DNA from 3 places in the Vibrio olivae genome. Region 1 is predicted to be linked to each of the others. Evidence: predicted binding sites of a transcription regulator. Region 1 holds the regulator's gene; each other region holds the start of a gene.

What was found. Region 1 encodes PurR, which represses purine synthesis genes. Its sites were predicted from a motif close to TNANGNAAACGTTTNCNTNA; they were not measured.
Region 2: ACFFUV_RS00220 (NCS2 family permease) is a predicted target of PurR. The motif match lies at 5,431-5,450, and genes of this name have one in related genera.
Region 3: purM (phosphoribosylformylglycinamidine cyclo-ligase) is a predicted target of PurR. The motif match lies at 1,777-1,796, and genes of this name have one in related genera.

The regions. Positions count from the first base shown of each region.
Region 1 is NZ_JBHMEP010000001.1:437,210-444,388, reverse strand. It holds gene cmoM (tRNA uridine 5-oxyacetic acid(34) methyltransferase CmoM) at 1-712, opposite strand, end outside; gene elyC (envelope biogenesis factor ElyC) at 826-1,629, shown strand; gene purR (HTH-type transcriptional repressor PurR) at 2,068-3,075, shown strand; cyclic di-GMP riboswitch class I at 3,234-3,326, shown strand; gene ACFFUV_RS02110 (TfoX/Sxy family DNA transformation protein) at 3,423-4,016, shown strand; gene ACFFUV_RS02105 (TVP38/TMEM64 family protein) at 4,195-4,872, shown strand; gene ACFFUV_RS02100 (DUF7577 domain-containing protein) at 4,891-5,220, shown strand; gene ACFFUV_RS02095 (alpha/beta fold hydrolase) at 5,204-6,016, opposite strand; gene glgA (glycogen synthase GlgA) at 6,171-7,179, opposite strand, start outside.
Region 2 is NZ_JBHMEP010000001.1:32,159-39,337, forward strand. It holds gene ACFFUV_RS00195 (sodium-dependent transporter) at 1-324, shown strand, start outside; gene ACFFUV_RS00200 (succinylglutamate desuccinylase/aspartoacylase family protein) at 371-1,465, opposite strand; gene rimK (30S ribosomal protein S6--L-glutamate ligase) at 1,425-2,330, opposite strand; gene ACFFUV_RS00210 (ATP-dependent zinc protease family protein) at 2,327-2,770, opposite strand; gene ACFFUV_RS00215 (aminoacyl-histidine dipeptidase) at 2,998-4,470, opposite strand; gene vcdP (small protein VcdP) at 4,903-4,989, shown strand; gene ACFFUV_RS00220 (NCS2 family permease) at 5,480-6,769, shown strand; gene gpt (xanthine phosphoribosyltransferase) at 6,830-7,179, shown strand, end outside.
Region 3 is NZ_JBHMEP010000001.1:1,828,004-1,835,182, forward strand. It holds gene rluF (23S rRNA pseudouridine(2604) synthase RluF) at 1-974, shown strand, start outside; gene upp (uracil phosphoribosyltransferase) at 1,057-1,683, opposite strand; gene purM (phosphoribosylformylglycinamidine cyclo-ligase) at 1,859-2,899, shown strand; gene purN (phosphoribosylglycinamide formyltransferase) at 2,902-3,540, shown strand; gene ACFFUV_RS08525 (tellurite resistance TerB family protein) at 3,664-4,317, shown strand; gene ACFFUV_RS08530 (YaeP family protein) at 4,434-4,640, shown strand; gene ACFFUV_RS08535 (DUF4250 domain-containing protein) at 4,640-4,831, shown strand; gene purL (phosphoribosylformylglycinamidine synthase) at 4,946-7,179, opposite strand, start outside.

The DNA of each region.
Region 1 (7,179 bases):
TCTTTTCAAGAGCTAATACATCGTCAAACTGGTATTCGCCCATATTGGGCCCATTACCAATATAATCATTAAAGCAACGAATACCCGACTTACCTTGAATATCAAAGCCGGCGTTCGAGATCCATTGATAAACATCTTCCGGGTATAACCCATGCGATGGTTGTAGCTTGAACCGCTTACGGTGTGGCATGCCTTCTAATATGTGGGGCAAATTGCCACAAGAGACATTTTTGTACACCAGACCATGCTGGTTATAAAACATCACAGACGCAATCCCACCAGGCTTTAGCTGCTTTAGCGCTACTTCTAACGCCGATTTCGGATCCGCCAACCATTCCATCACCGCATGAAACATCACGATATCCACCTTTTCGTTCAGGTGCTTATCAATCATTTGAATGGGAGAATGAACAAAGCGATACTGCTTAAGCAAAGCCTGCTTTTCGATTTCCTGCTTAGCAAGTTCAAGCATTTCAGAAGATAGATCACATAACGTGACATGATGTCCGAGCCGCGCAATCTTTTGCGACATCTGTGCCAAACCGCCCCCGGCATCTAACACATGCAGCGGTTTATCCTTACCACCAAACTCTGCTAGAATCTGCTCAAGATCTTGCCAAACAATCACTTGGCGGATTTTTCCTTTATCGGAGCCGTAAATGTTTTTTGCAAATTTGTGGGCAATGTCGTCGAAATTACGGTCTTCTATCACTGGGCTTGCGTTATCATGAATTAATGTGTCGCTATTCTGTCACAAGATCCGCAGGAATAAAGAGGCATTGTCTTTTTTTATAATCAACTGATGTTTTTTCGGGCTATTTAAGTATGTTTGAGCTGAAAAAGGTTGTATCAGCGCTGCTGATGCCGCTCCCAGCAATGTTAATCATTGGCTTTATTGGCCTGATGCTGATTATGTTCACCACACGTCAGAAGTCGGGCTGTTTGATTGTACTATTTTCGTTTATAGGTATCTTTTTAATTGCGTTCCAACCCGTTTCTTCACGTCTTTTAATGCCGATGGAGCGCCAACATTCTGCGTTTTTCCCGGTGGATGATGCCATCGATTATGTGATGGTACTGGGCAGCAGCCACGTGGTCGATGATGATATTCCGCCAACCTCTCAACTGAGTAGGACGGGATTGATGCGCTTAACCGAGGGAATTCGGGTATTGCGAATGTACCCAGGGGCGAAGCTGATTTTATCGGGATATTCTGGTGGGTCAGAAGTCAGTAATGCTCGTATGATGGCCAAAGTTGCCTTAGCGCTTGGGGTATCAAAATCCGATATTATCTTGTTAGAAACCGCTAAGGATACTTGGGAAGAAGCGCGCCAAGCGGCTGCATTTGTGCGTAATAAGAACTTGGTCTTAGTCACCTCAGCCAGCCATATGCAGCGAGCTCTCAATGAGTTTCATGCCGCTGGTTTAGAACCCTACCCAGCGCCAACCAACTATCTGGCTCAAAAGGAAATCTCTCAAGTTTGGGAACGCTACACACCTCGAGGTAAGTATATTGAACAAACTGAAATTTTTTGGCATGAGCTCTTAGGTAAAATTTGGCAAACCCTGAGAGATTGGGCTTCAGACTATGAAGAGACCGCCATCGAGGCGCAGCACACCAACGCTTAAATGGCCGTAGTGCTCGCCTTGTATCCAGCCGAAGTTATTGCTTCGGCTTTTTTATCGATAATTTCAACCTTCAGCAAACCGTGATTCTCAATTTTCGCAATCAGTGATGTAGCTGCCAGTCTAAATTTTAGGTTATGGAAATGTATCTCAAAATCGGCGCGAACCATGCTGAAGATTGATAAAAACCGCCTATATTAACCCTGTGGTTCGTTACCTTAGAAAAATGTCAGAAAGATGAATTAGTCACGGTTTTTGTTTGCCTCAAGCAACAATGCAGTCTAGAATCTACGCCGAAAATGACTATAACTAGAAGCTTGACAGTGACGAACCGCTTAATTTAAGAGCGGTTTTTTGTATTTATAATCCGTATAAATTCCATGTCATTCAGCTTACTTATTTTACCCAACATCTAGCAGTACTTTCGAGTGGACAAACCCTATGGCTACCATTAAAGATGTCGCCCGTTTAGCCGGCGTGTCAACAACAACTGTATCTCATGTCATTAATAAAACTCGTTTTGTTGCGGAAGCAACACAAGAGAAGGTAATGGAAGCAGTCAAGGAGCTTAATTATGCTCCGAGTGCCGTTGCACGCAGCTTGAAATGCAATACGACCCGCTCGATTGGTATGCTAGTTACCCAGTCGACTAACTTATTCTTTTCTGAAGTGATCGACGGTGTAGAAAGTTACTGTTATCGCCAAGGTTATACATTGATTTTGTGTAATACCGGCGGTATCTACGAAAAGCAACGCGATTACATTCGTATGCTGGCAGAAAAGCGTGTAGACGGCATTTTAGTGATGTGTTCTGACCTGACTCAAGAGCTATCAGAAATGCTTGAACGTCACTCCGATATTCCAAAAGTTATCATGGACTGGGGTCCTGAGAGTTCTCAGGCTGATAAGATCATTGATAATTCAGAAGAAGGAGGCTACCTCGCCACCAAATATCTGATTGACCATGGTCATCGTGACATTGCTTGCTTGAGTGGCCACTTTGAAAAAGCGGCTTGCCAAGAACGCATTCAAGGCTTTAAACGCGCAATGAGCGAAGCCAATCTCCCCGTCAACGAGGATTGGATCCTTGAAGGTAACTTCGAATGTGATACCGCCGTCCTCGCTGCAGACAAAATTGCCTCTTGGGATCATAAACCAACCGCGGTTTTCTGCTTCAACGATACGATGGCATTAGGGCTTATGAGCCGATTGCAGCAAAATGGGATCCGTATTCCAGAAGATATGTCCGTGATTGGATATGACAATATTGAACTAGCTGAATACTTTTCACCTCCTCTGACTACCATCCACCAGCCCAAGCGCCGCGTGGGTAAGAACGCTTTTGAGATCCTGTTAGAGCGCATCAAAGATAAAGAGCATGACAAGCGAATTTTTGAAATGCACCCTGAAATTGTTGAACGCCATACAGTAAAAACTCTAAACAAATAAACAACATAGCGTACGTCTGTGATGAATGGCTTATTTTCTGGATCAATCGCATACTTTGAAATCATTACCTGAACCAAGATCACATTTTTGAATATAAATCGTGATCGGTCCCGCACAACCTGTTTTATGCTGTTTCTTGATGTAACAACGTAACCAAGCCACGCACAGGGCAAACCATTCGAAAGGATGGGACGCAAAGCTTCCGGCCTTACCCATAAGTGACAGTTATGAAAGGTAGCGGGGTTGCCGATGGCAAATATGCAAATTAACAACATACTGACAATAGTTTGCATAGTTTTGCTAATCTCTCGGACCTGAACTGGTGGCATCAAACCGAGAAAATAAGCATGGACAAACCAGTACTTAAAGATTCAATGCGTCTATTCGAGCAGCTAGGCAGAGTAAAATCTCGTTCAATGTTTGGCGGATTTGGGATTTTTGTTGACGACACAATGTTCGCACTTGTGGTCGGAGATAAACTCCATATTCGCGCGAATGAGAAGTCGACAGGAGAGTTTAAAGACTTAGGTTATGAACCTTATGTCTACAAAAAACGCGGTTTCCCCGTCGTCACTAAGTACTATGCAATGCCAATGGACTGGCCAAGTAACACCGATTACATTCTGACTTTAGCAAAAGATGCACTATCGATTGCTAAGAAAGAAAAACAAACCCAGCAACAAGCGAAACCTGACCGCTTGAAAGATCTTCCCAATCTTAGGCTTGCAACAGAAAGAATGCTTAAAAAAGCCGGTATCTCTTCCGTGGAACAACTGGAAAAGACTGGTGCACTAGAAGCATACCGTGCAATCCAAGATACGCACGCTTCAGACGTGAGCTTAGAACTACTTTGGGCTTTAGAAGGTGCGATTAAGGGAACTCACTGGTCGGTGATTCCGCAAGACCGTCGCACCGAGTTGATGGCTGGATTGAACGGCTAAGTTAAGTGATACATCAGAGCCAGTGTAGCAATACACTGGCTTTTTTTATGCCTCAATGAAATTTTCTGCCTTTTGTCCGGTTCTTATTGATATTGACTTATTATGAACATTAGCTGGTCATTAAGTTCACGACTGACAGTCAATGGTCACTCGGTGTTATCAAACAAAAGGACACAAGATGTATAAGAAGATTCTGCTAGCCGCGCTATTACTGCTCATCATCGTGCTGATCGTAAGTCAAACTCGCACCTTCATTACCCTCGAATCCGCCAAACATTACCAACAGCAATTGGCGCTGTTCATCGAGCAAAATTTTGTGATTGCCGCCAGCATCTACTTTGTGGCGTATGTCCTTATCACAGCCCTGTCTATTCCGGGGGCAACCATCATTACCCTACTTGGCGCTGCATTGTTTGGTTTTTGGTTCAGCCTGTTGCTCGTTTCTTTTGCCAGTACACTTGGCGCAACCTGCGCTTTTTTACTCAGTCGTTATTTTTTCCAAAATTGGGTACAAACTCGGTTTGGCGATAAACTCGAGGTTATTAATCAAGGCATAAAAAAAGATGGTGCATACTATCTGTTTTCTCTGCGCCTCATTCCGATTTTTCCATTCTTTGTCATCAACCTGGTCATGGGACTCACCCCAATTGCGGTTCGTCAGTTCTATTTCGTTAGCCAAATCGGTATGTTGCCAGGGACGACCGTGTATCTAAATGCCGGCACGCAACTCGCTCAAATTGATTCCCTTTCCGGTATTGTGTCACCAGCGGTTCTACTTTCGTTCGCTCTACTTGGTATTTTCCCTATACTTATCAAATGGGTAGTACGGCGTTGGAAACTCACGCCTTCACAATAATTATTCAGTTAAGGGAAGATGGTGAAAATCTATATTGGAGAGAGTCCGGTTGATGCGCATATCGTTTGCGGATTACTCAATACCGACCACATTGACTGTGAAGTCCGTGGCGACGCCCTGTTTTCAATCCAAGGTGAAGTACCATTTGACGATTCGACTGCGCCTTACATTTGGCTCAACGAGCCGAGCCAATACGTAAAAGCAAAACGCATCATTAAAGAATTTGTGACACATAAAACTAGGCATAAAGCGGACTGGCACTGCATACAGTGTGGGGAGCTAAACGAAGGTAATTTTGTAATTTGCTGGCAATGCGGTGAACCCTACACGCCTAACTCAGTGACGTGATGCTGACTTGCTCTTGAATAAAACGAATGGAGTGTTGATTAAACTCATCTGCTTTTTCGATATTGCACACATGCCCACAATCTTCCAATTCTAGCAATCGGCTGTGTTTATGCGCAGCCACCATTTCTTTAACGGGTTGAATAAACATGTAATCCAGCTCACCCATCACGTATAAGGTGGGAATCGCCAGTTCTTTATCTTTGAAGTAACGCATCAAAGGGTTTACCTCCGAGGTTAAGATATACCAACGTTTAAACTCCTTTTGGCATAACTTCTTCGCCTCACCGATAAACAGTAGTCGTGATTGTCTTTGATTACGCTGCGGCATCACGATATACGCAAATAATCGATATAACCACATGTAAGGGATAATATGCTTAAACACCCCACCAAGGGTAACAAGTATCTGAGAACGGGCGTTAAAGCGCGTTACAGCGCCGCCAAGAACCATTGACTGGACACGATGCGCTGCAATTTCTGCCAGTGTGCGTACGATTATTGTACCCAGTGACATCCCGACAAAATGAGCCTGAGGAATATTGAGATGATCCATCACATGCAGGATATCTCGTGACACATCTCGAAACGTGTAGCGCTGAGTAATAATATCTTGTAACAATCGGTTCGACTTGCCATGACCTCGAAGATCAATCAACAGCAAATTAAAATGGGCTTTGTAGGCACGAATCTGTTTGCACCAGATAGAAGAGCTGCCGCCTGCCCCGTGGACAAAGACAACCCATTCACGACTGCTGTGGTGGCGATGTATCTTATGAAACAATAAGTTGTCTTGCATATTCACGTCATTGACCGCAGTGATTAAACTCGAGGCTGCTCAGACTACCACAGACCTTCACAACTTGGAGTGGCATAAGATCAAGAATTGCTCGTTCTTATGACCAAACGCTGAACTTTTAATCTGTGGAGAATCAGCGCCCATAGTACTTGCACTAGCGATACAAGCTTTCCTTGGCTAGCGCAGAGTGATAAAGCTCGAGATAATGCTGCGCAGCATTATGCCAACTGAAATCCTTATTCATCGCCCTTTGCTGCACTTCCAGTATCCATTGCGGATTTTGCTCATACAATAACAACGAACGCAGCATGGTAATCAACAATTTGTCTGGCTCTGGCTCATCAAACACAAAGCCAGTGGCGTTGGCAGAATCGAGTAACATATCATTCACGGTGTCTTTTAACCCTCCGACGCTACGAACGATAGGTAAAGTGCCATAGGCCATACTGTAGATTTGATTTAAACCACAGGGTTCAAATTCAGATGGCATCAAGAAGAAATCAGCCCCAGCCTCTACCCAGTGAGCAAGTTCATTGTCATACGCCTCGATAAACTTAAATTTATCAGGGAACTGATCGGAAATCGCCCGCAGTTGTGTGGCCATGGCCAGTTCACCCGTTCCTACAATCACAACCTGTACATCGTGTTGAAGGAAGTCACTCAAAATAGGTGTAAGGTATTGGATCCCTTTTTGATGTGTTAAGCGACAAACCATGCCATACATCGCGTGAGGCTCAGTTGGAAGCTCTAGACGCTCTTGTAATGCCCGCTTACAGTCGCTCTTACCCTGAGCGAGACTTTGTGCTTCATCAGTATAGTTAGTAGGAATCAGTGTGTCGTTTTTAGGGTTCCACATTTGATAGTCACAGCCATTTAAGATACCCACTAAATCTGCGCTACGTTGCTGGAACTCACGCCCCATGCCATGGCTGCCAAGCTCGGTGGTGAGCTCTTTGGCGTAGGTTGGACTGACTGCGACAATTTTATCTGCCGTCATAACGCCAGCTTTCAGCATGGTGACGTGTGACGCGCTCACCGCCGCTTCCGGTACATGCTTGGTATGGAACTCTGGCAGACAGCGCAATTCGTCGTAACTAAATACGCCTTTAAATACCGCATTATGGATTGAAAGCACACTATGAATGCCTTGAAAATACGGGTTT
Region 2 (7,179 bases), 410 kb from region 1:
AGCGAACGTTTCGATATCAAACGAAGCACGACGAGTTGGGTGCTTGGAGGATTGATTGCACTATTTAGCATTGCGATTATCTTTAATTTTGCTCAGCTATTTGGTCTGGTTGCGACTATCGCAACCCAATATTTGCAGCCAACTGCGGCATTACTGTTTTGTGTTTTTGGCGGTTGGGTATGGAATCGTCAAGCCAAGATTAAAGAGTTAGAGCAAGGCTGTGCGGAGTTCTCACTAGGTTGGTTTGGCAAAGTGTGGCCAAGTTACGTGAAATTTGTCTGTCCTCTGCTGGTGGTTACGGTGATTTGGGCGTCATTTGGTTGATCAACACACAATAACTGAAAGCCCGCACTGTGCGGGCTTTTTCGTTTTAAGCGGAGGGCGCTGTTATTTGACCAGTGGTTAAAGGTTCAACATCAATATCCGAGATTTCATCGATATAGTCTCCAACCATCTGCTCGACCTCTTCATAGTCTTCTTTGAAGTAGGCGAGGTGAAACACGGCGTCGCCTTCATTGACGAGGGGCAGTGTTTGTTGGCCAATCACAATCCCGCCTTTTCGAGCTTTTAAAGCGATCTCTCCGTGACCTAGTGGCGAGCTAATGTAAGCCAGCACTTGGTTTCTCACCACGCGGTCACCTAAGTTCACCATTGTACGTAAAATTCCGTCACTTTCCGCGCGAAGCCATGAGGTTGACTTAGCAATCACCGAGGTTGGCACCTTCTTGCGGCTTTGTCTCAGCATACCTATGGCTTGCATGACTCGTTTAACGCCAATAAACCCGGCATTGATACACAAAGGCTCAAAGCGCAGAGCTTCTCCTGCTTCATAAGTCAGAACCGGAATTTTATGTGTTTCTGCCTCACTGCGCAGTGAACCTTCACGAAGTGGTGAGTCGATGATTACTGGCGTTGCAAAGGCTTGTGCAATTCGCAATGTTTCTGGATTGCTTAAATTGGCGCGAATCTGTGGCAGGTTAGTACGGTGAATCGCGCCTGTATGTAAGTCGATAATATAGTCACACATTGACGCTACTTGCGAGAAAAAGGTGTGCGCCATACGAGAAGCGACCGAGCCATTTTCACTGCCAGGAAAGCATCGGTTGAGATCCCGTCTATCGGGGAGGTAGCGTGATTTATGGATAAACCCAAAGACATTAACAATCGGCACAGCAATCAGTGTGCCTTTAAGTTTTTTGGGGTCAATGGTATTGATCAACTGGCGAACAATCTCGACACCGTTTAGCTCGTCACCGTGAATGGCGGCATTGACCATCAACACTGGCCCTTGATGGACACCATTAATAATTTCAATCGGTATGGACAGCGGTGAGTGGGTATAGAGCTTCGCTGCTTCCATTTGAATCGCTTTACGCTCCCCAGGTAACACGTCTTCTCCTAGGAAAGAAAAGCTGCGGTTCGGTTTAGCCCTTACCGCGGGTTTTGGTGTTTTTACTGGCTGCATTCTTTTCAATAAACTCCACAATCAGACCGGCAATATCTTTACCGGTGGCAAGTTCGATACCTTCAAGGCCTGGTGAGGAGTTCACTTCCATCACCAAAGGGCCGCGAGCGGAGCGTAATAAGTCAACGCCCGCAACATTTAGGCCCATGATTTTTGCCGCAGCGACTGCAGTGCGACGTTCCTCTGGTGTAATTCGAACGAGGGAAGCCGAACCGCCTCGGTGCAAGTTTGAACGAAATTCCCCTTCAGCACCTTGACGCTTCATTGCAGCAATCACACGGTCACCAATGACAAAGCAACGAATATCCGCGCCATTGGCTTCTTTAATATACTCTTGAACCATGATGTTTGCTTTTAAACCCATAAAAGCTTCGATCACGCTCTCAGCAGCTTTGCGTGTTTCGGCTAAAACAACACCGATACCTTGTGTGCCTTCAAGCAGTTTGATTACGACAGGGGCTCCACCAACCATGTTCAGTAGATCTTTGACGTCATCCGGCTTACTGGCAAAACCGGTAATCGGCATGCCGATGCCTTTACGAGATAACAGTTGCATTGAGCGTAACTTATCTCGTGAGCGGGTAATCGCCACAGACTCATTCACCGGGTAGGTGCCCATCATTTCAAATTGACGTAGCACCGCTGTACCATAAAAAGTTACCGAAGCGCCAATACGAGGAATGACGGCATCAAAGTCAGACAGTTGTTCACCTTTATAGTGAATCTCTGGCTTTTCGGAATTGATATTCATATAACAACGCAACGCGTCGACCACTTTAACCTCATGGCCTCGGTTTTTACTTGCTTCAATCAAACGTTTGGTCGAATACAGATTCGTGTTGCGAGATAGAATAGCAATTTTCATGATTGGGGCTCCTCAAAGGGAATTAAATACGATTCAATAGGGTCAACAATGATGCGACCGTGCATGGCGGTTCGGCCTAGTAGCATTCGAAACGCCATATTCTCTCGGTTAGTCAGGGTGATTTCAGCGTCCCACGCCTGTGGCCCGAGTTTTAGTGTGGTTTTAATGACGTAACGGATTTCTTCATGACCGCCAGAATCACGCACACTTCTTTGATCGATCACCTCGGCTTCACATACTTTTTCAAACTCAATATCATGTTGCCTGGGATGAATCCAAAAGCGCACCCACAATTGACCGTTTTTATCGAATGTTTCAATTTTGAACGCGTGCAAGCAAGAGGTTCTCGCACCTGTATCAATCTTGGCTTTGATTTTTTGAATCCCAAGTGTCGGTAAGCTGAAGTTTTCGCGCCAGCCAACAAGCATCTTATTTTTCATTGTAATCACAAAATTAAGTATGGGTATTTGATATCCAAGGATAGGATATCCTGATGGTTGTGCTCGATTTTTCTGGGAATGAGCGGTGGTCTGAAGTGCCAGAGTTGGCGCAATCTAGCAGCATGAGGAAAGAGACGCTAACGATAAATTTTGTTCTTAATGACAAAAATTATTTATCGATAAAAACAAAAAAAGCCAGTATGACTACTGGCTTTTTTGACTGAGGTTTAGGCTTTCTCAGGAATGTTTTCAAGGATGGCGACCATTTGTTCCCAAAACAGAGCGACGCTGCTGATCTCCACTTTTTCATCAGGTGAATGCGGGAACTTAATGGTTGGGCCAAACGAGACCATATCCATATTCGGATAAGGTTTCTTAAACAGTCCACACTCTAGGCCTGCGTGGATCACCATAATGTTGGGTTTATGACCGTAGATCCCTTCATACATGTCACGGAAAATATGCATGATTTCGGAGTCTGGGTCTGGCTTCCAACCTGGATAGGCACCAGAGAAAGCAATGCTTGCGCCTGCTAATTCGGCAACAGAACTCAAAATGCCTTCTACTTGGTCACGGCCAGAGTCGATCAGAGAGCGAACCAGACATAAGACTTTTACGGCACTTTCTTCTGTACTGATTACACCGACATTCAGTGACGTTTCAACCACGCCTTCGATGTCATCACTCATACGAATCACGCCGTTAGGACAAGCGTTGAGTGCGGCGATAAAACGTTGCTGAGATGGTGACGAAAACACAGGCTCTTGGCTGGCGACTGCTTCATTAAAAGACACAAGGTTGGTTTCAATTGCCGCCAGTTCAGTTTTCAACAGTTCAGTGTAGCTTTCAAATACACTGTTAAGCTGCTCAAGATTCTTTGCGGGTAGCGCGACGGTGGCAAAAGCTTCTCGAGGGATCGCGTTTCGCAAAGTACCACCACGGAATTCAACAAGGCGAAGGTCGAGCGCTTTCGCGTGTTGAGCAAGAAAACGAGCCATCAGTTTGTTGGCATTCGCGCGGCCAGTGTGAATATCAACACCAGAATGACCACCTTTCAGGCCTTTAATCACCAGCTTACGAGTTTCGAATTGCTCTGGTTTGGCTTCACGCTCGATAGGGAAGGTGATTTCGCCATCAACGCCGCCAGCGCAGCCCATGTAGACTTCGCCTTCTTGTTCGGAATCGGTATTCAGAAGAATCTCACCTTCTAACCAGCCGGCTTCAAGTCCAAACGCGCCAGACATGCCTGCTTCTTCATCGACAGTGAGTAGGACTTCAAGCGGACCATGTTTGATGTCATTTGAGGCCAAAACGGCGAGGCAAGAAGCCATGCCCATGCCATTATCCGCACCGAGAGTTGTTCCCTGAGCGGTTACCCACTCGCCATCAATATAAGGTTGAATAGGATCTGTCGTGAAGTCGTGGATCGTGTCTTCATTTTTTTGCGGCACCATATCAATGTGTGCTTGTAAGACGACGGCTTTCTTATGCTCCATACCGGCTGTGGCTGGTTTTTTTATAATCACATTGCCTGTTGGATCGCGACGTACACTTAAGTCTTGTTGGGTAGCCCAGTCAACAACGTAGCTTGCTAGGGCCTCTTCATGTTTGGAAGGGTGAGGAATAGAACAGATCTTATCAAAAAACTGCCAAATTGGAGTGGGTGATAAGTTGCTGATTTCAGAATGGAACTCAGACACAAGTGACTCCTTTATTGTCAAAAAGCCAGAGAAAATAGGGGTTGAAGTGGTCCCAGTAAAACTCGATACCACAACAATAGGCTGGCCAAAAATGATGGGCTAAGCATATCACTAGTTTCTAGAGTAGAGTAGTCAACCCATCTGTAGACGAAGGAATTTAGTAGAGCTTGCGTTCAGTCTTTTTCCCTACTTGCGGTTAAACAAAACGTAATGCTGATAATGATTTTGTAATTAAATTACGAAAATTGGCCGCTAAAGCTAATTTTGTGTGATTTAAGTCACTTTGTGTATTGTAATAAAATTTCTTAGTGGTATATTTATAACCAGCTTCTCGTAAAAGAGAGTAAAAACGCTCAAAGGATGAGTCCGATTTATCGCCTCCAAGGAACTGAGACATCTGTTTAACATGTTGTAATAGAGAAGGTGATAGTTATGAAAGGTTTACCAAGTGCAGTGTTCTGGATTAATCGTTCCGTTTATACCGGTAATTTTGCATACCCAACGAGTTTTGGTTACTGAAACCTGACCAAAGCCGTTAATTGAGCAGTTTGTTCACCCCTATAATTGGAATTTTTTTACAGCCTTACCAAGCTGACATAATTCTGCCGCCACTCAAATTGAGTGGCGTTTTTTTATCCTGCTGATTGCGTTTTACTCTCCTTTGACCATTTTGAATGTGCGTTTGTTTTGCACCTAAAACTTAATTTTTATGACTTTAATAGCATAATTAGAGCTTGGTTTTTCTCTCATTCTTACTAATTAGTTTGGTGGGGTGGTGGAAAATTAAACAGTATGGTGGGTGTTAATATTTGTACTTATCTTGTTGTTTTATTTTTACTAATTTAAAAATATTCGCTTGCTGACGCATTCATTTAATGGCGATTTCTACGAAAAATGGGTTAGAGCTTTAATTCTATCTGGAATTTAGAATTTGATAACTTTATAATCGCCGCCAATCGATTACGCAACCGTTTTACTCTCTCTTTACAGGATTTATAGGATTTAAATCATGCTTGAAAAGCTATTTAAACTCAGTGAACACAGCACGAATGTGAAAACTGAGGTCATTGCAGGTATTACTACCTTCCTGACAATGGCGTACATTATCTTTGTTAACCCGGCGATTTTATCAGCCACGGGGATGGATCAAGGCGCAGTATTTGTTGCGACTTGTTTGGCCGCTGCAATTGGCTGTTTTATTATGGGTGTTGTTGCTAACTACCCCATTGCTCAAGCTCCAGGTATGGGGCTAAACGCCTTCTTTACCTACTCAGTTGTACTCGGTATGGGCTACACATGGCAAGTCGCTTTGGCGGCGGTTTTTGTGTCAGGCGTGCTGTTTATTCTTTTGAGCTTGTTTAAGATTCGCGAGTGGATCATCAACTCAATTCCGATGTCTCTGCGCACGGGTATCTCTGCAGGTATTGGTTTATTCCTGGCCTTTATCGCACTACAAAATGCACAAATCGTAGTGGATAACCCAGCCACGTTAGTTTCTGTCGGTGACTTTACATCTGTCCCTGTGATTCTAGCGGCTGTCGGTTTCTTCCTTACTATCGGACTTGTGTACCGCGGTGTCAGTGGCGCGGTTATGATTGCGATTCTAATTACCTCTATTCTCGGAATGATTTTTGGTGATGTTGAATGGCATGGCGTGGTGTCTATGCCACCAAGTATTGCTCCGACTTTCCTTCAGCTTGATTTCTCTGCGGTATTTGAAGTTGGCATGATTTCAGTCATTTTCGCCTTCTTATTCGTGGATTTATTTGATACAGCGGGCACGCTGGTTGGTGTCGCGCAAAAAGCCGATCTGATTGGTAAAGATGGCAAAATCCCTCGCTTGAATAAGGCACTGCTTGCTGACTCAACCGCGACGTCAGTCGGCGCGTTATTGGGGACGTCAAACACCACCTCATTCGTAGAAAGTACGGCAGGTGTTGCCGCAGGTGGACGTACGGGCTTAACGGCGGTTGTTGTTGGCGTAATGTTCCTTCTCGCACTGTTTTTCTCACCATTAGCTGGTATGATCCCCGCATATGCAACCGCAGGCGCGTTATTTTACGTTGCGATCTTGATGCTTTCAGGCCTGGTCAACATTGACTGGCGTGATCTGACAGAATCGGCTCCTGTTGTGGTTACTTGCTTGCTAATGCCGCTGACTTATTCCATTGCTGAAGGTATCGTTCTTGGCTTTATCTCTTATACTGCTATTAAAGTATTGAGTGGTAAAGGCCGTGAAATCTCACTTAGCGTTTGGGTGATGTCAGCTGTTTTCGTCGCGAAACTGATTTTCGCGTAAACGCTCGACGGGCCTGGACACAGTTTTCAGGCCCTAAATGTATTTAATTAGGTTACTTCAATGAGCAACAAATTCGTTATTACTTGGGACAATATGCAGACTTACTGTCGTCAGCTAGCTGAAAAACAAATGCCAGCTGAACAGTGGAAAGGAATTCTTGGTGTAAGTCGTGGTGGTTTGGTTCCTGCTGCTATTTTGGCACGTGAACTGGGCATTCGATATGTCGATACTGTGTGTATTTCAAGTTACGATCATGACCATCAACGTGATATGAGCGTACTTAAAGCACCGGACCACGATGGTGAAGGTTTCTTAGTCGTAGATGACCTAGTTGATAGTGGTGATACAGCCCGTAAAATTCGCGAAATGTATCCAAAAGCGAAATTTGTTACTGTCTGCGCCAAACCTGC
Region 3 (7,179 bases), 1.4 Mb from region 1:
GTGAGACAGGGTTTTGTTCGCGCCGAGAGGCCGATAAATTAATCGAGCAAGGACGAGTAACGATTAATGGCGTCGTGCCAGAAATGGGGACCAAAGTTCAACTTGGTGATGAAGTGTGCATTGATGGTAAGCCTGTCGCCAGCAAAGAAAAACCTATCTACATTGCGCTCAACAAACCCACAGGCATCACCTGTACGACAGAACGCGACATTCCGGGCAACATCGTCGATTTTATCGGACATAAAAAACGTATATTTCCTATCGGTCGCCTTGATAAACCGTCTGATGGTTTGATTTTTTTAACCAACGATGGCGATATCGTCAATAAGATTTTGCGCGCGGGTAATAACCACGAGAAAGAGTATGTGGTTCGTGTCGATAAACCAGTAACTGATGAATTTATCAAACGTATGAGTTCCGGTGTTCACATTCTAGATACCGTCACCTTACCGTGTAAAGTCACCAAAGAAACCAAGTTTTCTTTTCGTATCGTGTTGACCCAAGGTTTAAACCGTCAAATTCGCCGTATGTGTGAATCTCTCGGTTACGAGGTCTACAAATTACGCCGTGTGCGGATTATGAACATCTCTTTAGATGGTATTCCCAATGGCGAGTGGCGCTATTTAAGCGATGATGAAGTTAAGCAGATTCTTACCATGTGCGAAAGCTCAAGTAGCACTGAGGAAGCCTCTAAGCTCGATGCCCAAGGGCGGAAGATTCGCAAAGCAACGGACGCTAAGTTGTATGATAGTCGAGAAGAGAACCAACCCTCTAAAGCTCGCCGTAATCAAACACGGACTTTTAAAGGGAATAATGCTGATACACTTCGCCATGCTCCAAATTCTAAGAAAGCACGTGGTGAGCAACCATCAAAACCGGCCAACAAATCTCGCTCGGGCCGCCCACAAACCAATGAATCACGCCCTAACGTAAACAAAAAGCGCGTTGGTGGAACACTCAGCCTGAAAAAGTAATCCGGCTGAACGCTATAAATAAGCATATTTATCGATCAAAAAAGGGAGCGCTATGCTCCCTTTTTAATATCTCAGTAAACACCTATTTGGTGCCGAAGATCTTATCACCAGCGTCGCCAAGACCCGGTACGATATAGCCTTTATCGTTCAGCTTTTCATCGATAGCGGCGGTGTAAAGCTCAACGTCTGGATGGGCTTTTTCGAGAGCTTCGATGCCTTCTGGTGCTGCCACTAAAACCAACACTTTAATGCTTTGACATCCCTGCTCTTTCAGTAGATCAATCGTTGCAATCATTGATCCGCCAGTCGCAAGCATTGGGTCAACAACCAAAGCGATGCGCTCTTCAATATTCGAGGTTAATTTATTAAAGTAAGGGACTGGCTCAAGGGTTTCTTCATCACGGTAGATACCGACAACACTGATACGAGCACTTGGCATATGCTCAAGTACGCCATCCATCATTCCAAGACCCGCGCGTAGAATCGGAACAACAGTAACTTTCTTACCTTTTAATTGATCAACTTCAACCGGACCATTCCAACCTTCAATGGTCACTTTCTCTGTTTCAAAATCAGAAGTCGCTTCATATGTGAGCAAGCTACCAACTTCGGTGGCTAATTCACGAAAACGCTTAGTGCTGATATCACCCTCTCGCATAAGACCTATCTTGTGTTTTACTAGCGGGTGTTTTACTTCAACAACTTTCATTTTCATCTCCGGCAATAGGCAAATTTTAATCAAACCTGCTGATTATATACGATTCCGGTTCAAATATCTTGATCTATCATAAGATAAAAAAACATGCGCAAACGTTTGCTCTTTAACTTTATACGCTGTTAGAATAGCGCCGTTTTCATATCCACAGATAACCGAGGACTTCCCTGTGAGCGGTAATAACTCTTCACTTAGCTACAAAGATGCAGGCGTTGATATTGATGCAGGCAACGCGTTAGTCGACCGAATTAAAGGTGCAGTAAAACGCACTCGTCGCCCAGAGGTCATGGGTGGCTTAGGTGGTTTTGGCGCATTATGCGAATTGCCAACCAAATACAAGCAACCGGTTCTGGTTTCAGGTACCGATGGTGTAGGGACCAAACTACGCCTCGCCTTGGATATGAACAAACACGATACCATCGGTATTGATTTGGTCGCAATGTGCGTCAACGATTTGATTGTGCAAGGTGCAGAGCCCCTCTTTTTCCTCGACTATTATGCAACGGGTAAACTGGATGTCGATACCGCAGCGGATGTTGTTTCAGGTATCGCAGAAGGCTGTGTTCAAGCAGGCTGTGCGCTGATTGGCGGAGAAACAGCTGAGATGCCAGGCATGTACGAAGGTGAAGACTACGATGTCGCTGGTTTTTGCGTCGGCGTCGTAGAGAAAGAAGACATTATCGATGGGACCAAAGTCCAAGCTGGTGATGCCCTTATTGCTGTCGGTTCAAGTGGCCCGCATTCTAACGGCTACTCATTGGTTCGTAAGATCCTTGAAGTGTCTAACGCGGATAAAAACGAGCAACTTGAAGGACGCAGTGTTGGTGAACACCTTCTAGAACCAACCAAAATTTATATTAAATCGGCACTGAAAATGATTGCCGAGCATGATATTCACGCGATTTCACACATCACAGGTGGTGGCTTCTGGGAGAACATTCCACGAGTCCTACCTCAAGGCACCAAAGCCGTGATCGATGGCAATAGCTGGCAATGGCCTGCGATTTTCTCTTGGTTGCAAGAGAAAGGCAATGTCGATACACACGAAATGTACCGTACATTTAACTGTGGTGTGGGCTTAATTGTCGCACTACCAAAAGCTCAAGCAGATGCCGCTGTCGAACTTCTTAAGCAAGAAGGCGAAAATGCTTGGGTCATTGGTGAGATCGCCACAGCAACAGATGAAGAAGAACAAGTAGAGATCAACTAAGCATGAAAAGTATTGTTGTTTTAGTTTCAGGAAATGGTACTAACTTACAAGCCATCATTGATGCCTGTGAAACCCAGATTAAAGATGGCAAAGTCACTGCTGTTTTTTCAAACAAAGCAACGGCGCATGCGTTAGAACGAGCAACAAAAGCGGGTGCCTCAGCGCTCGCTTTAGATCCGAAATCGTTTGAAACACGTGATGCGTTTGACCATGAATTAATGCGTCAAATCGACGAATACGAGCCAGATTTAGTCGTACTTGCTGGCTACATGCGTATTTTGAGTAACGAGTTTGTTCGTCGCTACCTTGGTCGAATGATCAACATTCATCCTTCTCTGTTGCCTAAATACCCTGGATTAAATACTTATCAGCGTGCGATCCACGCTGGCGATGAGGAACATGGTACCAGCGTTCACTTTGTGACCGAGCAGCTTGATGGTGGGCCCGTTATTTTGCAAGCCAAAGTGCCGATTTTTGACGAAGATACAGTTGAAACCCTCACTGCGCGAGTTCAAACTCAGGAATATCGTATTTACCCGCTGGTCGTGAAGTGGTTTGTCGAAGGTCGTTTGGCGATGGTCGATGGTAAAGCCGTGCTTGATGGTCAGCCTTTAGGGATTCATGGTCACGCGGGTGAATAACACCTCACCTTCAACACCTTCAAATGATTAACAAAAAAGCGAGCCAGTAAGGCTCGCTTTTTTGTTAATCTTCTATTCATCACTACTCTCTTATTCTGTCGTTACTGCCAATAGGAGGTAACTATGGATCTCAAAGGTTTACTTAACCAAGCACTGACTTCCGATATCGTTCGTCAGGGTAAGCAGCAATTGCAAACCCAAACCCAAAACCTCAAACAAAACCCCAACACGCTAAAAACGCTGGGGACAGGCGCTGCTGCCGGTGGGCTCGTTGAGCTCTTGATGGGCTCTAAAAAAAGCAAAAAGATGGGTAAAACGGCGCTAAAAGTCGGAGGCGCGGCGGCTCTAGGAGCACTTGCTTATAAAGTTTACAACGATTGGCAAAACAAGCAGCCTGATGGTGCGCCACAGGAAACCTTTGATGCCAACGATGAACGCCACCATATCATTATCATTAAAGCGATGATTGCTGCAGCGAAAGCCGATGGCCATGTAGATGACAATGAAATGGCCCGCATCGAGGAAGCTTTACAGGGCTTTGGCGCTGATGACAGCGTAAGAGCGCTTATCCAAGAAGAGCTGAATAAGGCGCTGGAACCAAGCACGATTGCCAGACTCGCTCAATCACCACAACAAGGCGCAGAGATTTATTTAGCGTCACTTATGGTGGCAGACGAGCAAAACTTTATGGAGAAAGCTTACCTTGATGAATTGGCCAAACAGCTTAATTTATCAACAGAGGTCATCACTCAACTCCAACAGCAAGCACGACAGTAAGCGATGAATTATTCACCAAACCCATCACTTAATTGAGACAGAGCAAGTTCACGCTTTGTGTTTGCTCTGCGCCATGTGTATATTTGAGAGTAGTTATCATTTATTCGGAAGAAACCATGCAAGTATACGATTGTTGTGATTTGATTCGTGAACTCTATGCACAAATTGGTAGTGGTGACCAAGGCTATATTCCCAAAGCCATTGGCTGTGCTTTAAGAGCACTCAACGATGTCGCTGCTGATACTTCTCTGCCGCAAGCAACACGTGAAAAGGCGGCCTTCGCCGCAGCGAATCTACTTATCTCTGACTTTGAGGACCAATGATGAACTTAGAGAATTTTGAAAAAATGGACCCAAACATGTTAATGAGCATCGTTAACATGAAGCTGCGTGATAACTTTTCAGGCGACCTTGATAAGCTAGTGAACTACTTTGATATCGACAAAGAAACACTGGAAACCAAGCTCAATAAAGCCGGCTACGACTTTCTTCCTGAAGCGGGTCAATTCCGTTAATTAAATACGTATATCTTGTCTTCGATGTGAAAATACATTTCGAACAACATTACGAACTAAAAAAGCCGTGAGCATGAGCTCACGGCTTTCTCTTTTACAGCAACAAAAGGTAAGTTAACCGATATTCTTACGCGCATTTTGGAACATGCGCATCCAAGCGCTGTTCTCGCCCCACTCTTCCGGATGCCAAGAGTTTGCCACCGTACGGAACACACGTTCAGGGTGTGGCATCATAATCGTGACACATCCATCACGCGTTGTTAGACCGGTAATCGCGTTGGGTGAACCGTTCGGGTTGTTTGGATATTGCTGAGTTGGATTACCCAGATTATCAACAAAACGTACTGCCACGGTGCCCGACTGTTCTAGCTCAGCAAGATGCTCAGCACCACGCACTTCAACACGACCTTCACCGTGAGAAACCGCGATTGGCATACGTGAACCTTGCATACCGTCAAAGAAGACTGAATCCGACTTTTGTACCTCAACAAGGCTAAAACGCGCCTCAAAACGCTCTGACTCATTGCGCACAAAGCGTGGCCATAAGTCAGCACCCGGGATCAGTTCTTTCAAATTCGAAAGCATTTGACAGCCGTTACATACCCCGAGCGAGAAGGTATTGTCACGGTTGAAGAAACCTTCAAATTGGCTGCGTGCTTGCTCGTTAAACAGCACGGATTTAGCCCAGCCTTCACCAGCGCCAAGTACGTCACCGTATGAGAAACCGCCACAGGCAACCAAACCGTGGTACTCATCAAGGACAGCTTTACCGGTTAAGATGTCGCTCATGTGAACATCCGTGGCTTCAAAACCAGCGCGATCAAACGCAGCTGCCATTTCAACGTGCGAGTTAACACCTTGCTCACGCAGAACCGCCATTTTAGGCTTAGCACCTTTGGCAATGTACGGCGCCGCAATATCTTCATTGACATCAAAGCTGAGTTTGACGTTCAAACCTGGGTCTGAATTATCTTGCTTCGCCGCAAATTCTTGATTAGCACACTGTGGATTATCACGCAGCGCTTGCATCTTATGAGTGGTTTCAGCCCAAATCGTGCGAAGCTCAGTACGAGAACGTTCAATAACGACGTTGTTCGCGGCGGTAATCACAAAAGTATCGCTGTCATTAACTTGGCCGATAACATGTGAGCATGTCTCGAGTCCATATTGGGCTAATGTCGCGTTCACGGCACCCAAGTCGCTGTTGCGAACTTGCAGCACCGCACCAAGCTCTTCGTTAAATAACGCGGCCAGAGTATCGTCACCCAGTCCTTCAATATTGGCTTTAACACCACAGTGACCGGCAAACGCCATTTCGGCTAGCGTGACCAATAGGCCACCGTCACCTTTATCGTGATATGCCAGCACCTGCTGGTTTGCTACCAAAGCTTGAACGGCATCAAAGAAGCCTTTGAGCTGCTCTGCATTGTCAACATCTGCGGGTTTATCACCAAGCTGTTTGTAAACTTGCGCCAACGCAGTCGCGCCCAGGCGGTTTTTACCATTACCTAAATCAATCAAAACAAGGCTGGTTTCGCCTTTATCAGTACGCAGCTGTGGTGTAATTGTGTTACGAACATCTTCCACACGAGCAAATGCCGTAATGATGAGAGACAGCGGTGAGGTCACTTCTTTCTCAACCCCATCGTCAGACCATTTCGTCTTCATCGACATTGAGTCTTTACCCACAGGAATGGTTAAACCCAGTGCAGGACACAGCTCTTCACCTACCGCTTTAACGGCTTCATAAAGACCAGCATCTTCACCTGGGTGACCCGCAGGTGACATCCAGTTGGCAGACAGTTTGATGTGTTTGATATCGCCAATATGCGTCGCCGCGATATTAGTCAGCGCTTCACCAACCGCAAGACGAGCCGAGGCGCCAAAATCAAGTAGAGCCACTGGTGTACGTTCACCCATCGACATTGCTTCACCATGATAGGTATCATAACTTGCTGCGGTGACCGCACAGTTCGCAACGGGAACCTGCCAAGGGCCAACCATTTGGTCACGAGCCACGAGCCCTGTTACCGTGCGGTCACCTATGGTGATCAAGAAGGTTTTTTCAGCCACAGTAGGTAGACGCAGTACGCGATCAACCGCTTCATTCAGCTCAATACCTTGGCGGTCAATGGCCGGGTTATTCACTTTGAGCGTCGTCGCATCGCGATGCATTTTCGGCGTTTTACCAAGCAAAATGTCCATAGGCATATCGATTGGCGTATTGTCGAAATGTGAATCTTCAAGGACTAAATCACGCTCTTCTGTTGCGATACCGACAACTGCATAAGGCGCACGCTCGCGCTGACATATCGCGTCAAAGACATCCATATTCTCTGGCGCAACGG